Undibacterium sp. KW1: one gene and its partners. The protein of the gene in region 1 interacts with the protein of each later gene in a pairwise test. Links are inferred from orthologs where the notes say so. Each region holds a gene or a part of one and is shown in the gene's direction. Other genes may lie near its edges. The genes, in order: dnaE, dnaQ, UNDKW_RS13545 and UNDKW_RS10855.

What was found.
Region 2: the proteins of dnaE (region 1) and dnaQ interact in binary tests that used the Escherichia coli proteins (3 or more experiments, as listed by UniProt). The link is inferred for Undibacterium sp. KW1 from one-to-one orthologs.
Region 3: the proteins of dnaE (region 1) and UNDKW_RS13545 interact in binary tests that used the Escherichia coli proteins (3 or more experiments, as listed by UniProt). The link is inferred for Undibacterium sp. KW1 from one-to-one orthologs.
Region 4: the proteins of dnaE (region 1) and UNDKW_RS10855 interact in binary tests that used the Escherichia coli proteins (3 or more experiments, as listed by UniProt). The link is inferred for Undibacterium sp. KW1 from one-to-one orthologs.

The regions. Positions count from the first base shown.
Region 1 is NZ_AP018439.1:3,678,492-3,683,301, reverse strand. Bases 315-4,371 are described here. They hold dnaE (DNA polymerase III subunit alpha), read left to right. Parts: upstream 315-652; coding sequence 653-4,171; downstream 4,172-4,371. Other genes in these bases: UNDKW_RS16475 (O-antigen ligase), read left to right, coding at 4,176-4,371; UNDKW_RS16485 (TonB-dependent siderophore receptor), read right to left, coding at 315-331. Also shown: more of UNDKW_RS16485, read right to left, coding at 1-314; more of UNDKW_RS16475, read left to right, coding at 4,372-4,810. UniProt on the Escherichia coli protein: DNA polymerase III is a complex, multichain enzyme responsible for most of the replicative synthesis in bacteria. This DNA polymerase also exhibits 3' to 5' exonuclease activity. The alpha chain is the DNA polymerase catalytic subunit.
Region 2 is NZ_AP018439.1:3,076,672-3,080,406, reverse strand. Bases 251-3,232 are described here. They hold dnaQ (DNA polymerase III subunit epsilon), read left to right. Parts: upstream 251-1,378; coding sequence 1,379-2,086; downstream 2,087-3,232. Other genes in these bases: flhC (flagellar transcriptional regulator FlhC), read left to right, coding at 2,980-3,232; flhD (flagellar transcriptional regulator FlhD), read left to right, coding at 2,624-2,941; tilS (tRNA lysidine(34) synthetase TilS), read left to right, coding at 251-1,346. Outside these bases: more of tilS, read left to right, coding at 1-250; more of flhC, read left to right, coding at 3,233-3,534; UNDKW_RS13825 (class I SAM-dependent methyltransferase), read left to right, coding at 3,550-3,735. UniProt on the Escherichia coli protein: DNA polymerase III is a complex, multichain enzyme responsible for most of the replicative synthesis in bacteria. The epsilon subunit contain the editing function and is a proofreading 3'-5' exonuclease.
Region 3 is NZ_AP018439.1:3,009,741-3,013,353, forward strand. The notes cover bases 222-3,081. They hold UNDKW_RS13545 (pyridoxal phosphate-dependent aminotransferase), read left to right. Parts: upstream 222-998; coding sequence 999-2,165; downstream 2,166-3,081. Other genes in these bases: upp (uracil phosphoribosyltransferase), read left to right, coding at 323-955; UNDKW_RS13550 (DUF3999 family protein), read right to left, coding at 2,181-3,081. In the rest of the region: UNDKW_RS13535 (hypothetical protein), read right to left, coding at 1-117; more of UNDKW_RS13550, read right to left, coding at 3,082-3,613. UniProt on the Escherichia coli protein: Shows aminotransferase activity with methionine and histidine as substrates, and to a lesser extent also with phenylalanine.
Region 4 is NZ_AP018439.1:2,417,153-2,420,935, forward strand. What follows is about bases 394-3,423. They hold UNDKW_RS10855 (DNA polymerase III subunit gamma/tau), read left to right. Parts: upstream 394-774; coding sequence 775-3,072; downstream 3,073-3,423. Other genes in these bases: UNDKW_RS10850 (TetR/AcrR family transcriptional regulator), read left to right, coding at 394-765; UNDKW_RS10860 (YbaB/EbfC family nucleoid-associated protein), read left to right, coding at 3,153-3,423. Outside these bases: more of UNDKW_RS10850, read left to right, coding at 127-393; more of UNDKW_RS10860, read left to right, coding at 3,424-3,479; recombination mediator RecR, read left to right, coding at 3,482-3,783. UniProt on the Escherichia coli protein: Part of the beta sliding clamp loading complex, which hydrolyzes ATP to load the beta clamp onto primed DNA to form the DNA replication pre-initiation complex.

The DNA.
Region 1 (4,810 bases):
TGCTGTCTGCTGAGTAATAGGGATCGGCATGGTAAGCCACATACATGCCTGGTACCAGGCGAAAAATCTCGGACAAGTCCCAGGCACCAGAGTCCTTGATCATCTGCCTGTCTATGATGGTGACTGCGACTGGTGCTTCATTGATGGGTTGTGACAGGCGCGAGGCGGACAGCACCACAGGTACGTCATCCAGAAAAATCGATTCTTCTCCGCCGCCGGCCAGTACTACCTGATGCATTAGGGAAAAAAGCAGGGCAGCGCAGCCAGCACGCCCGTAAGAGCGCTTGCCAGAATAGTTGCTATGGATGCGGAGTTTTTCTTCTGCTAACAAGTTATGCCCCAGAGCCAGAAAATGCATTGATTTAGAGTAACACAGCAGAGGCTGGCGAATGTAGCTTAAATGCAAAGACGAGAGTCACAAGACCTATTTACATTCCTGAATTTGTTGTTTTTAGGGCTCAGATTTTTTGGACATGGGGCCTTATTTGGAATTTGCATAATAGGCAAATTAAAACCTTATTTATTGTCGGCATGATGAATTAGCTTGTGCGAATGCTCATTAAATTAAAGTTAAATTAATATAAATTGCATATTTGAAAACTTTAGCAAGGCAAAGCTTCTGATCAGCTTGGGCAACAGGTAGAATAGCGGTATGACTACAGAATTAATTACCTCCCCTGAAGCGACCACCGAAGTTGTCGTCAGCAAGCCCTACGAGCCTGCCTTTGTCCATCTGCGCATCCACTCTGAATATTCGATAGTCGATGGCCTGGTGCGTATTGATGATGTTATCAAGGCAGCAGTCAAAGACAAACAGCCTGCAATGGCAATTACTGACCTGGCGAATTTGTTCGCCATGGTGAAATTTTATAAAGCCGCACGCGGCAAGGGCATGAAGCCTATCGCCGGTTGCGATGTGTGGATCAGCAATGATGTCGATCGTGACAAACCATCCCGGTTGCTGTTGCTGGTCAAGAACAAGCTGGGGTATTTGCAGTTATGCGAATTGCTGGCACAGGCCTGGCTGACGAACCAGCACAAGGGGCGTGCAGAAATCCGCTATGAATGGTTGCAGAGTATTTTTGAAGAAGGTAAGGGTGGTGGCCTGATCGCCATCTCTGGCGCGCATTTTGGTGATGTCGGCGTTGCTATCGACAATGGCAATCTTGATTTGGCAGAACAAAACGCCAGGCGCTGGTCCAGTATTTTCCCCAATCATTTTTATATAGAAATACAAAGAGCAGGCCAGGCGAACATGGACAATCATGTGCGTGCTGCCGTGGCCCTGGCTGGCAGGCTCAAATTGCCGGTGGTGGCAACCCATCCTGTGCAATTCATCAGCAAAGACGATTACACCGCCCATGAAGCACGCGTCTGTATTGCCGAGGGCGATATGCTCGCCAATGGCCGCCGCGTGCGCAGGTTCAATGAACAGCAATGCTTCAAGACCCAGGCCGAGATGGCAGAATTGTTTGCCGACTTGCCAGCCGCACTGCGCAATTCAGTTGAAATCGCCAAGCGCTGTAACCTGATGCTGGAACTGGGTAAGCCGAAGCTGCCGGATTTTCCTACGCCTGAGGGCATGACCATCAATGACTTTTTGGAGCATGAATCCCGGCGTGGTCTCGAGTTTCGCCTCAATCAAATTTTCCCGAATGAAGAAAAGCGCGAGAAAGAGCGTGCCCGTTATGAGGCGCGCCTGAAGTTTGAAACCGACACCATTATCAAGATGGGTTTCCCGGGTTACTTCCTCATCGTTGCTGACTTTATCCAGTGGGCCAAGAACAATGGCGTGCCGGTAGGGCCGGGCCGTGGTTCTGGTGCCGGTTCCCTGGTTGCGTATTCATTGCTGATCACCGATCTTGATCCTTTGCAGTACAACCTGCTGTTCGAGCGTTTCCTGAACCCGGAGCGGGTATCCATGCCCGACTTTGATATTGACTTTTGCCAGGAAGGCCGCGACAAGGTTATTCAGTACGTGAAAGACCGTTATGGCAAAGAAGCGGTGTCGCAGATTGCCACCTTCGGTACCATGGCTGCCAAGGGCGCGATACGCGACATCGGCCGCGTGCTGGACTTTGGCTACATGTTCTGCGATGGCGTCTCCAAACTGATCCCGTTCAAACCGGGCAAACAAGTCACGATAGCCGAGGCGATTGTAGAAGAACCCTTGCTGGCTGAGCGTCAGGAAAACGAAGAAGAAGTCAAAACCCTGCTCGACCTGGCGCAACAGGTAGAAGGCATCACCCGTAATATCGGTATGCATGCCGGTGGTGTATTGATTGCACCAGGCAAGCTCACAGATTTTTGCCCGTTGTATACCCAGGGCGGTGATTCTGGAGTGGTGTCGCAATACGATAAAGACGACGTCGAGGCTGTGGGCCTGGTCAAGTTCGACTTTTTGGGCTTGACCACCTTGACCATTCTCGACAGGGCAGTGCGCTATATCAAGATGATGGACCCGGCCATGGCCGACTTTGATCTGGCCAAATTGCCACTGGATGACAGGGCGTCTTATGATTTGCTGACCAAGGCCAAGACCGTGGCTGTGTTCCAGCTGGAAAGCCGCGGCATGCAAGGCATGCTGAAAGATGCGCGTCCTGACCGCTTTGAAGACATTATCGCGCTGGTGGCTTTGTACCGCCCTGGCCCTATGGACCTGATCCCGGATTTCTGCAAACGCAAGCACGGTGAGAAATTCGATTATCCTGATCCCCGTACCGAAGGCATTTTGTCTGAAACCTACGGCATCATGGTGTATCAGGAGCAGGTTATGCAGATGGCCCAGGTGGTCGGTGGCTACTCACTCGGCGGTGCCGATTTGCTGCGCCGTGCCATGGGTAAGAAAAAAGCAGAAGAGATGGCCGAGCATCGCCAGATTTTCCGTGACGGTGCAGCCAAGGATGGTTTGCCGCAAGAAAAAGCCGACGAGATTTTCGATTTGATGGAAAAATTCGCGGGCTATGGTTTTAATAAATCCCATGCTGCCGCGTATGCCTTGCTGTCTTATCACACCGCTTATCTGAAGGCGCATCATGCCGCTGCTTTCATGGCAGCCAATATGTCGCTGGCCATGGATGATACCGACAAGGTCAAAATCCTGGTCGAAGATGCGATTGATATCTGCAAGCTCAAAATGCTGCCGCCAGATATCAATCTGTCCGATTATCGTTTCATGCCAGTTGCCGAACCTGGCAAAAAATCCAGCCAGATACGCTATGGCATGGGCGCCGTCAAAGGCTCGGGCCAGAATGCGATAGAAAGCATCATCACTGCGAGAAAAGAAGGCGGACCATTTAAGGATTTGTTTGATTTCTGTAAACGCGTCGATAAACGGCAGGTCAACCGTCGAACGGTAGAGTCACTGATACGTGCCGGTGCCATGGATTGCCTGGGCAAAGACCGTGGCGTCTTGCTGGCTACCGTCGATTTTGCAATGGAAGCAGCGATGCAGGCAGAAGCCGCAGCAAACCAGGTCAGCCTGTTTGGTGATGACGATGATTTGATCGCGCCACCAGATTACCTGGATGTACCGCCGTGGACAGACAAGAAGCGCCTGACCGAAGAAAAACTGGCGCTGGGCTTTTACCTGTCCGGTCATCTGTTTGATTCTTATGCGCCAGAAGTGCGCCAGTTCATCAAGACCACTCTTGCCAAGCTGGAACCTTCACGCGACTTGCGCCTGATTTGCGGCATCATTACCGGTGTGCGCACCCAGATGACACAGCGCGGCAAGCTGCTCATCGTCAGCCTTGATGATGGCACTGCCGTGGTTGAGGTGACGGTGTATAGCGAACTCATGGAAGAGTTCAAATCCTTGTTCAAGGAGGATGAATTCCTCGCTGTTCTGGGCAAAGTGTCGGAAGACAGGTTCTCTGGCGGCTTGCGTATCTCGGCTGAAAAAGTCATGGACATAGGCCGTGCCCGCGTGCAGTTCTCGCAAGGTTTGCGTCTGACGCTGACATCGACTGCAGACACGAAAAAACTGCAAGAGATGCTGAAACCACATTTGAACGCCGATGGTTGCCCGGTATTGATACGTTATCAGAACGCCAATGCCAGTGCTGAGCTGTATCTGTCTGACCAGTGGCGGGTGAACCCGGATGATGTCTTGCGTCAGAACCTGGGTGAATGGCTATCCATGAAAAACGTCAAAATTGAATACGCCTGATTCCATGGATACCAGTAGTGTATTGCCAGCGCGTGGTGGTTCGCCGCAGGCAGAGCCGCAAACCGGCTGGCGCCAGTCCTTGCCGCATCAGATACTGACAGGCTTGCCGCTGACCCTGTTTTTCCCGGTTGGTGTCATGTATGCCGGTGTGCTGCTGTTTTATATCAGTTTGCTGGTGTCCGGTGGCTACCTGAAGAAGATGCACAGGATCAGGCAAAGCGCCATGTTGCTGCCGGTACTTGGCCTTAGCCTGGTGAGTATCGTGCTGGCGGCAATGCAGGATATCCCGCCAGAAATCAGTAAAGAATTCTGGCCGGGGTTTGTGCATTACCAGACGTATTTGTTTCTCTTGCCTTTTCTGACCGTGACTGCGGGCGTGTGGCAAAGGCGGGCGATGTATGTTTTCTTTGCTGGTGCAGTGCTGGCGGCAACGCTGTTTGTTGCCAATTTTTTCCATCTCTTGCCGGTCAATACGGTATTTCGCAGCTATGTGATTTATGAGGGTAATAAATCCATCTTGCTGGGCATATTGATGGCGATTGCTGCCGCCTGGATGTTGCATGATTTGCGCAGTCACCGCGACCACCTGGTCTGGCGTGTACTGGCAATCGTGTATGTGGCAGCAGCCCTGGTCTTGCT
Region 2 (3,735 bases), 600 kb from region 1 along the record:
AGAAACTCGATGCCATTATTGCTGATTGCTGTGAAGGAAATCTGCAAAATGGCCTCGCTGTAGGCTATAGCGGCGGTCTGGATTCTACGGTCTTGCTTGACCTGGCAATCAATTATTGCCGTCGTGCCAAAATCTCACTGCATGCTTTTCACATCCATCATGGTTTGAGCCCGAATGCAGATGCCTGGCTAGATCATTGCCGGGCTATATGCGTTTCAGGTGAAGTCGGCTTTCATGCTCAACGTATTCAGGTTGCCCGCGACAGCGGTGATGGTGTCGAGGCTTCTGCTCGCAAGGGGCGCTATGAAGCTTTGGGGCGAATGGCGAAAGATACAGGCATCCCCTTGATTCTGGCAGCCCATCATCAGGATGATCAGGCAGAAACCCTGTTGTTGCAATTGCTGCGTGGCAGCGGAGTGGCCGGCATGTCAGGCATGGATGCTTGTCATCGTGCGCCTAATCTGTTTGGTCATGACCAGGTCATGCTGGGGCGGCCATTGTTGTCTGAAAAGCGGGCAACGCTGGAGGCCTATGCAAGTCAGCGAGGCCTGCGTTATATAGAAGATGAATCAAATACTGACCAGCGCTATCTGCGCAATGCCATACGCCATAGCGTCATGCCGGTACTTGACACCCTGTCACCGGGTTACTCGGAACGGATAGCCCGTTCGGCTACGCATTTTCAGGCTGCGCAAGATTTGATGCTTGAAGTCGCTCAGCAGGATTTCGCCAGTTGCTCTACTGATGCTGGACTGGGCATTGCTGCCATGCGTGCGTTGAGTCCTGCGCGCAGGGATAATTTGTTCCGTTACTGGTTTTCAAGGGCTGGCGTACGCATGCCTACGACTTCACGTCTGAAGGAAATGCAAAGCCAGCTATTTGAGGGGCGTGAAGATGCGCGTATTACGGTACACCATGATACTGTCGCCATACATCGCTATAAAAGCATCGTCTATTTGTCTGCGCAAAATACGAGAGTGTCAGAGCAAGACCAGTTGCGGGAGTTTGTCTGGGAAGGGCAGGATCATATTCATTTCCCAGCGTTTGCTGGCCGCCTGTATTTTGATGCGGCTGAGTATGGGCTGGATGCCTCCTGGTTAAAGCAGCAGTCGCTGACCATGCATTTGCGCAGGGGAGGAGAGCGCCTTAAACTTGCCGAAAACCGGCCTACCCGCGACATGAAGAGCCATTATCAGTCCTTGCAGATACCTTTCTGGCAAAGGGAGCGCCTGCCTTATGTTTCTGTTGGCCGCGATTTATTATTTGCCGCCGGAGTTGGTATGCAGAGTCGGTTTTGCCAGGATGGCTTGGCCGCCTGCATTTCCTTGCGCTGGGTTTTTGATTAAATTAAGTGTTGTAATTTAAAGGAATATTGAACATGCGTAGGCAGTTGGTCCTCGATACCGAAACCACGGGTTTGAATGCGCGCAATGGCGACCGCATTATAGAAATTGGTTGCGTAGAATTAGTAAACCGCAAGCTGACTGGTAATAATTTCCATCGCTACATCAATCCTGAGCGAGATTCCGAAGAAGGTGCTTTGGCAGTTCACGGCCTGACCACCGAATTTTTGAGCGACAAGCCCAAGTTCGCCGAGATTGCCGAAGAGTTTTGCGCTTATATCAAAGATGCCGAAGTCATTATCCATAACGCACCTTTTGACATCGGATTTTTGAATGCCGAGCTCGCGCGTCTGGATTTGCCCTTATTGACAGAATATTGCCCCAGTGTCATTGATACATTGGTTCAGGCAAAAGAATTGCATCCGGGTAAGCGTAATTCGCTGGATGCGCTCTGTACCCGTTATGAAATTTCGAATTCTCACCGCAAATTGCACGGCGCTTTGCTGGATGCTGAATTATTGGCAGATGTTTTTCTGGCAATGTCACGCGGACAGAATAGCTTTGAGATTGAAGTAGAAGAAGACGATGCGCCAAAAGTGCAGGAGGTCGTGGCTTTTGATATGCCGGTTGGCGAGATTGCTGTATTGATGGCCACGGAAGAAGAGATGGGTGAGCACGAAAAACTCCTGACAGGGCTGGATAAGCAGATTAAAGACAAATGCATCTGGCATGCGACTTTGTAGGAAATAAACCAGGTTCATGGTCTTATTGATATGCATGAAAGACAATAAATGCTGGAAGCAATAACTTAAATAGCCAAGTAATCGACCCAAAACTAATCACCTGTTGCAAACAGGTGATTTTTTTTTGATTTTTTTTGGGGGCAACCCTAAAGATTTCACAATTTGTTGCCGTTACAAGCTCATGAAAATAAATCGAAAATATTTTTAAATTTTCCCTAAAGTTTTCTAAAGTGCTGCCGTTAATGATTATAAGACGATGCGATAAAACCTAAATTTATGCGTAAGTCTTTGTTTTTATTAAATTTTTTCGAATTGCTCGATTTTGCTGGTTTGAAAAAATAAAAATCTGTTTTCTACGGAATTTAATTTTGTAGATGTCTAAATGTGCCTGTAGGATATTTTCCTACGGCATGTCGTCGTTTTATTCTTGCTTTAAATACGGAATCCCGCTTATACAGCCACTTTTGGCCAGCCTGCACAATGTATCTCACTGGCAACGCAAACATGCCGCTGATAACAAAACTGGAGGGTGGGAAAATGACGCAGAACGATATGATGGCCGAGATTCGGGATGCCAATTTGAGTTATTTGATGTTGGCACAACAAATGATTCGCGCTGATAAAGCGACCGCTATTTTCCGTTTGGGTATTGGTAAAGAAATTGCAGACCTGATCGAAGGTTTGAATAATGCCCAGATCTTGAAGCTGGCTGGCTCCAACATGATGTTGGCGCGCTTCCGCTTCGAAGATAGTTCCATTTTGTGCATGTTGACAAATTACAACAAGGAGCGTGCGCTTGCGCATTCCCATGCTGCGATTTTGATGGCTGGTCAGCCAGTTGAAGAAATCCATTAATTTGTCAGGCATTGAATCGAAGCGGACGGAGAAATATCATGGCAAGCAAAAGCGTAGTAAACGAGGCTCACGAAATTCAATTGGCAATTGAATTGGTCAATCTGGGTGCCAGGTTGCAGTTGCTGGAATCTGAGACATCCTTGTCGCGTGAGCGTCTGCTGAAGATATACAAGGAGTTGAAAGGGGTATCCCCTCCAAAAGGCATGCTGCCTTTTTCTGCTGACTGGTTTATTACCTGGCAGCCAAATATCCATTCTTCCCTGTTCATGAACATCCATAAGTATTTGCGTGAGCATGCTGGTGTTGATGGTATAGATGCTGTCATCAAGGCATACCGCCTGTATCTGGAGCAGGTGCCTGTTCCTGCTGGTGAAGAGCCTGTCTTATCCCTGACACGTGCCTGGACTCTGGTGCGCTTCTTTGAGGGGAAAATGCTGAGTTTTGCAAAATGTTGCAAATGCGGTGGGCATTTTGTTGCGCATAGCCTGGATTTGCATGATGATTATGCTTGTGGTTTATGTCACGTCCCGTCACGGGCAGGTAAAACAAAAAAAGCAAAAGATGCGGAGGCCACACTGGAAATGGTGGCATAAAATTCAGGAGGAGCCTTGGAGGTAGCGTCATCAAAAACCCGTAAAGGCAAATTCCTACCAGATGGCGGAGTGCTTTCTTCGCCCGTTTGCCTGGCAGTTCTTATCCAGCTATTGGCTTTAGGCCTGTCTTATCTATTGTATGTCGCCGACCGGTGGCAACTCGGCGGCAAACTTTCCCCCTTTTTACTGCTCTTCATTCAC
Region 3 (3,613 bases), 670 kb from region 1 along the record:
GGTATTGGACTCAATTGCCTCTTCTGGTGGCAAATAATTGTCCTTGCGGTCGCCATGGCGATCGAGGGAGTAATCTCCCAGAGATAATTTATTTAACAACGCCTGATTGCTGTCCATTTCTGCACTCCTGATCTGATAGTCGTTCACCGTCATCGCGGGCCCTGCCATGCCGGAACTTCTTATACTGGATTATCAATCAAGAAAAATTTGACGATGGCTGGAGCAGAAGTGGAAAAACACCTCAATTCCTGATTTATCCGTTTCCCTTAATGCTGGCTGGGACGTAAAATAGCGGTCAACTCAACATTGCCGGAGAATTACCTTGAACGAACTCGTTACCGAAATCAGACACCCACTGGTGCAACACAAACTGACGCTGATGCGCAGCAAAGACACGCCGACGGATAATTTCCGCCGTCTGTTGCGTGAAATCAGCCAGATGCTGGCGTATGAAGTCACCCGTGACCTGCCTATTGAACTGGTCAAGATCGAAACGCCGATTACCACCATTGATGCACCAACCATCAGTGGCAAGAAGTTGTGCGTGATCTCAGTCTTGCGCGCTGGCAATGGTATTTTGGATGGCATGCTGGATTTGCTGCCAAATGCGCGCGTAGGCCATATCGGTCTGTACCGTGACCCAGAAACACTGGAACCGGTCGAGTATTACTTCAAAGTGCCAGAAGATATCGCAGACCGCCTGGTGATCGTGGTTGACCCCATGCTGGCAACTGGCAACTCAGCCGCTGCCGCCATTTCCCGCCTGAAACTGCGTGGCGCGACGACGATCAAGTTCGTGTGCCTGCTGGCTGCCCCGGAAGGTATCAAGGTCATGAATGCGGCCCATCCTGATGTACCTATCGTGACTGCTTCAATTGATGACCATCTCAATGAACATGGTTATATCGTGCCTGGCCTGGGCGATGCCGGGGACCGTTTGTTTGGTACAAAATAATCGTTTTATATCAATCGCTTATAGTTTTTGAAGAGTTTCACTGATGACGACTACTGCCCGCTTCGTACCTGAGTCTAAATTGCCCGAAGTGGGCACCACCATCTTTTCAGTGATGTCTGCCCTGGCAGCAGAGAAAAAAGCGGTCAATCTTGGTCAGGGCTTCCCTGACTTTAGCTGCGACCCTGCTCTGCCTGCCCTGGTAGCACAGGCCATGACGGATAATTACAATCAATATCCGCCCATGCCAGGCATGCCGCAGTTGCGCGAGCAAATAGCCACCAAGATCAAGAACATCTATGGTCATGCTTATGATGTGAATACTGAAATCACCGTCACTGCTGGCGCGACCCAGGGTATTTTGACGATCTTGCTGGCCTGCGTACATGCAGGTGATGAAGTCATTGTCATAGAACCTGCGTATGACAGCTATGTATCCAGTATCAAGCTAGCAGGCGGTGTGCCGGTGTTTGTCAGTATGGAATTGGGGACAAATGGCTATGCCATCCCCTGGGAAAAAGTAAAAGCCAGCATCACTGACAAGACCCGTTTGCTGATGCTGAATTCACCGCATAACCCTACCGGGTCGGTACTAAGTGTGGATGATATCGCCGCTTTGAGCGATATCGTGCGTGATACCAGGGTATTGATTGCATCCGACGAGGTATATGAGCACATGGTGTTTGATGGTCAGCGCCACGAATCGCTGTCGCGCTACCCTGAGCTGGCAGAGCGCAGCTTTATCATTTCCAGCTTTGGTAAGACGTATCATGTGACAGGCTGGAAAGTTGGCTATGTAACGGCACCGGCAGCACTGATGGCAGAGTTCCGCAAGGTCCATCAATACAATGTCTTTACCGTCAATACACCTATGCAGGTGGGATTGGCGCAGTATATGAGCAAGCCTGCCCCGTATCTGGAGCTATCGGACTTTTATCAAGAGAAACGTGACCTGTTCAGGGCTGGCCTGGCCAATTCACGCTTGCGCTTGCTGCCATGTGCTGGCACTTATTTCCAGTCTGTTGATTATTCAGCAGTTTCCGACATGACTGAACTGGAATTTGCCCGCTGGCTGACGACTGAGATTGGTGTGGCAGCCATCCCGGTTTCTGCTTTTTATCAGCAAGGCAAGGAATCTGGCATCGTGCGTTTTTGCTTTGCCAAGCAGGATACTACCCTGCAAGACGCCTTGCAGCGCCTGCAAAGCATTTAATACCTGAGCAAATACTCAGGTCTTTGCCTTATCTTCTGACATATTCTTCAGCAGGGACCATACCATCCCGCCCAATAATAATAAACCAACACCTAATGCCGCCCATAACCAGGGTTTGTGCTCTTTGGCGGGTGTCTTCTCAGCGACTGGTTTGACCACAGGCTGAGGTGCGACATAGTCGGCAATTTCCACACTGGCGATATCGGCCTGCACTGGCTTACTCAAATCCATTTTGGGAATGAGCGTTGTCAAAGGTATTGCAGCCCCCTCTTTGTTCTCCATTCCCCATTCGAGTTGGTAAGGCGGTTTGCCGCGCGCCAGAAAAACCAGCCTGCGCGGTAAGCTGGCGATCTGTATCTCAGGCAGGGTTTTGCGCAACTTGCTGAATGGGCTATCGGTTCGCAAGCGCAAAGTCTTATAACTGGCACCATCCAAGAGCAAATCAGGTGACTTCACTTCACCATTCTGCAGATTGATTTTATAAACCATGCTGTCATTCAACCAGACTTGTTGATCTACTACCTGCACTTCAGCATTACGCTTCTGATTCCTTAAGACATGCAGAGGATATAGCGGACTATGTCTGTGATGATAAGAGGACACCGGCGCAGTTGTCGTCGTCACCTGCGCCAGCACTGTGATATGTAACAGGGTGTTAGGCTCGCTCACCAGCAAACGCAGGCTGTCTATGGGCGTGTTGTCCGGGATGGAATAATCACAATAATTTGCACCACAAGCCCTCACCGGAATTGGCTTACTCCATTGCAAAATCGGTGGTGTATAGACTTCTTGCTGGCTGTCTATGATAACGCTGTCCAGCCAGGGTGCATCTGCAGGATTATTCCAGCGCAGGCGCAAATACTGCGCACTGACATGGTGTAGCCTGATGCCAAGATTCTGCAACATGGAACCCTGATGACGCAATTGCACCAATTGTTCGCTACCCAGCGATTGCCAGTTTTTCAGGTCATCACTGCTTTCCAGCGTGAAGCCAAACATGCCATCTACCTGTTCAGCTATACCGAACCTGGCTTGCAATAACTTGCCCTTGATCTTGCTGACATCAATAATCCAGGCAGGCACAGGATTTTGCCTGGTGATTTTCACTTGCGACAAGGCGCTTAGTGAGCCATCTGCATTTTGCCGGAAGCTGCTGAAGCTGCTGCTTTGTATGTCTTTCAAAGGAAAGGCGCTGACTGTTTTGCTCTCAAGCTTGGCACTCGCCGTTTCTACGTCTGCCCAGGCAAACGACAAGAGATCACCATCAGCATTGCGCACACGTACATCATGCAGATCGGGATGCAGGCTGCCAGGGTAAATACTGGTTGGTATATCCAGTTGAAAATACGGCCCCACTCCCGTGCTGGTGATGACAGCGTGCTTTAGCTGCGGAGTAATCGCCTGTGCTGCAACTACAGCTGAAGCTATCGCACAGGCAGCCAGCAATG
Region 4 (3,783 bases), 1.3 Mb from region 1 along the record:
GGTGCCTCATTGATATGGGTAAGCTAAATAAGTAAGCCAGATGAATAGTGTAGTCTGATGAAGTAATCAAGATGTTCGCCTTTTAGCATTCCCCCAAGTACCTGAACTTATAAAACAAGAAACACCATGAGCGAGACTGCCAGCCCTTTGAAACTACGCCGCAAGCCAGTGCAGCAACGCTCAAAAATGACACAATTGGCAATCCTCGATGCCTTTGTTCGGCTTTTGGTCGAAAAAAGCTATGCCGATCTGACCATGCGCGATATCGCTTTGGTTGCTGGCGTAGGTCTGGGTACCTTGTATGAATACTTCCCTGGCAAGAAATCGATAGCGGCGCACTGCATCCATGAACGCATGAAGAATATAGGCGCGCAGATGCGCAACTGGGTAGAGTTGCAACACGGTCAGCCCTTGCAAGACATCGTCACGGATCTGCTGGAGCGCATCATACTCTTGCATGCCGACAAGACCGAGGAGTGGTCAGCCCTGATTTTCCTGGAGCGGCAAATTTCCAATATGGAAGCCTATAGCGCTTTGTATGGGCAGGTTGTTGATATCTGGGAATCTGCTTTTGCGGCAAGCTCAGACCGTGCGCTGTATCCCGATACCAGCCCGGCGATCGTCCATGCGGCTGTCTACGGTGTCCTGTATCAGACCCTGATGTTGTCCCCACAAAGCCTGCAAGAGCCTGAATTTCTTGCCCAGATGAAAAACTTGGTGTTGGGATATCTGCAAATCACTGATCAGAGTGCCCGAATAAGGTAAAATCGCGGGATGTCCTATCAAGTCCTCGCCCGAAAATATCGCCCCAAGAGTTTTGAAACTCTGGTGGGGCAAGAGCACGTGGTCCGTGCCTTATCGCATGCGCTAGAGCAGCAGCGGCTGCATCACGCCTATTTGTTTACCGGTACCCGTGGTGTCGGCAAGACGACGCTGTCACGTATCCTCGCCAAATCCTTTAACTGTGAGACCGGCATTACTGCCCATCCTTGCGGTGTTTGCGAAGCCTGTACGGCAATTGATGCCGGGCGCTTTGTTGACTATATAGAAATGGATGCCGCCTCTAACCGTGGTGTCGATGAAATGGCCTCGCTGCTCGAACAGGCGATTTATGCACCGTCCAATGCACGCTTTAAAGTCTATATGATAGACGAGGTGCACATGCTGACCAACCACGCTTTCAACGCCATGTTGAAAACGCTGGAAGAGCCGCCTGAGCACGTCAAATTCATTCTGGCAACGACAGACCCGCAGAAAATCCCTGTCACGGTCTTGTCACGTTGCCTGCAATTCAATCTCAAACAAATGCCGCCTGGCCACATCGTTGGCCATCTGGAAAACATTCTGGGACAAGAGCAAATCGAATTTGAATTGCCTGCCTTGCGTTTGCTGGCGCAGGGTGCCCATGGTTCCATGCGTGATGCCTTGTCGCTGACTGATCAGGCAATTGCCTATGCTGCCGGTAAAGTCAGCCTTGATGCCGTGCAAGGCATGCTGGGTGCGCTGGACCAGTCTTATCTGATACGTCTTCTGGATGCTTTGCTGGCCCAGGATGGCAAGGCCTTGCTGGATGTTGCCGACGAAATGGCAGCGCGCAGCCTGTCGTATAAAGCTGCCCTGCAAGACCTGGGTAGTTTGTTGCACCAGATCGCCGTGGCGCAAATGGTGCCTGCGGCAGTGGCAGAAGATATTCCCGAGCGTGAGCAGGTTTTGCGTCTGGCACAAAGCTTTGCCAAAGAAGAAGTACAGCTGTTTTATCAAATTGCAGTACATGGCCGTAACGAGCTGGCACTGGCTCCTGATGAATATGCAGGCTTCAGCATGACGCTGTTGCGCATGCTGGCGTTCAAACCTGTCAGTGGTGAGCAATGGGCGCAGCCGCCCGCCGGTACACCACCGGCTGGTGGGCGTCCGGCTTTGCCAGTGAATCATGTTAACAATCAGGCTCCCTCGCAAAGCGCTGGTCGTCCCGGTTCTGCTCCTGCTCCCGGTCCTGCAGTCGTAAATGTCAGTGGCTCCGCACCGCTCGCAAGCGCAGTACAGGCAGTTGCGCCTGCCAGAGTTGCTGCAGAAGTAGCGAAACCGGTAGTACAGGAAAAAATAGATGCGCCCGCACCAGCACCAGTGCCAGCTAATGGTGCCCGGGTAAGCCCTGTCATGGCGGCCCTGGCTGCTGCGCGTGCAGGTGCCAAGGGCGGTACGCCAGCCCGCTCTGCTCAGTTTGAAGCTGCGCCAGCACCACAAGTCAAGGCTGTGATTGCGCCCGTGGCCCTGGTCGCTCCGGTTACTCCGGCTGCCACGCCAACTGTCAAAGTCGCACCGCCGTCCGCACAGCCATTAGTCAAGCCTTCCCAGCCAGTGTCTGCGCCCGCGCCTTTGATTGCCGAGCAGGATATGCAATCCATGGGTATGGATGATATGCCGCCACCCTGGGATGAAGAAATGTTCTTCGATGCAGAGCCTGCAAAACTGGCGATGCAACCACGATTGATTGCTCCTGCTTCTGCCCCTATTGTGCAGCAGGAGCAAGCCGCGCAAGTTGAAGTGGCCGTGCTAGCTGATGCTGCTGCATTTGCTGCATCTGTTGACCAGGAACCGCAAGCCGCCGCTGCAGAAGCGGTCAAGCCTAGGGAATCGATCACCCTGATTGCTGATCGCCTGATCGCGAATGCGCCAGTCCCTGAGTTGAACTGGGATGGTCATTGGCCTACGCTGGCTGCCAGTTTGCCAGTGCGTGGTGTAGCGCAGCAAATGACACAGCAAAGTGAGCTGGTCAGTTGCAAGCAGGATGGTAATGCTCATGTGTTCCGCCTGCGCCTGCCTTTGGCGACTCTCCTGTCTTCGGGCAGTGTAGAAAAACTTAGTGCAGCCCTGACTGAGCGTTTTGAAAAAAACATACGGGTAGAAACCGAGATAGGTGCGGTTGAGCATACAGCCAACGCACAGGCTGTGGCTGAGCGTGAAGTGCGCCAGCAACAGGCAGAAAAATCCATACAGGGCGACAGTTTCGTGCAGACTTTGATGCGTGAATTTGGTGCCACTATCGTCACGGGTAGCATAAGGCCGGTCTGATGTCGGTGATATGCAAAAATAATGCAAGTCCGCGTGACCAAATTTAATCAATATTCCATTTTTATTTTCGGAGAAATTTTATGATGAAGAATCAATTAGCTGGCCTGATGAAACAAGCCCAGGCAATGCAGGACAATATGAAAAAAGCCCAGGATCAATTGGGCCTGGTAGAAGTAGAAGGCCAGGCTGGTGCTGGCTTGGTCAAGGTCGTCATGACCTGCAAGAATGATGTCAAGCGCGTTACCATCGATCCATCTCTGCTGGGTGATGACAAGGACATGCTGGAAGACCTGGTTGCTGCTGCATTCAATGATGCAGTACGCAAGGCAGAAGCCACTTCACAAGAAAAAATGTCCGCACTGACAGCTGGCATGCCTTTGCCACCCGGCTTCAAGATGCCATTCTGAGTGTGAAAAAACTCGGTAGTCTGGAAGCCTTGTCTGAGGCATTGCGCCGCTTACCCGGTGTTGGGCCAAAGTCTGCGCAGCGCATGGCTTATCACTTGCTGCAACATGACAGGGAAGGCGCCGCCATCCTTGGTATGGCGCTGACTCACGCGGTTGAGCGGATACAGCATTGTGCATCCTGCAATACCTTCAGCGAGAGCGAAGTCTGTGAAACCTGTCTGGATGCGGTGCGCGATACCAGCCTGCTGTGTGTGGTAGAAACACCCTCAGACCAGATGATGATAGAGCAGACCATGACCTACAA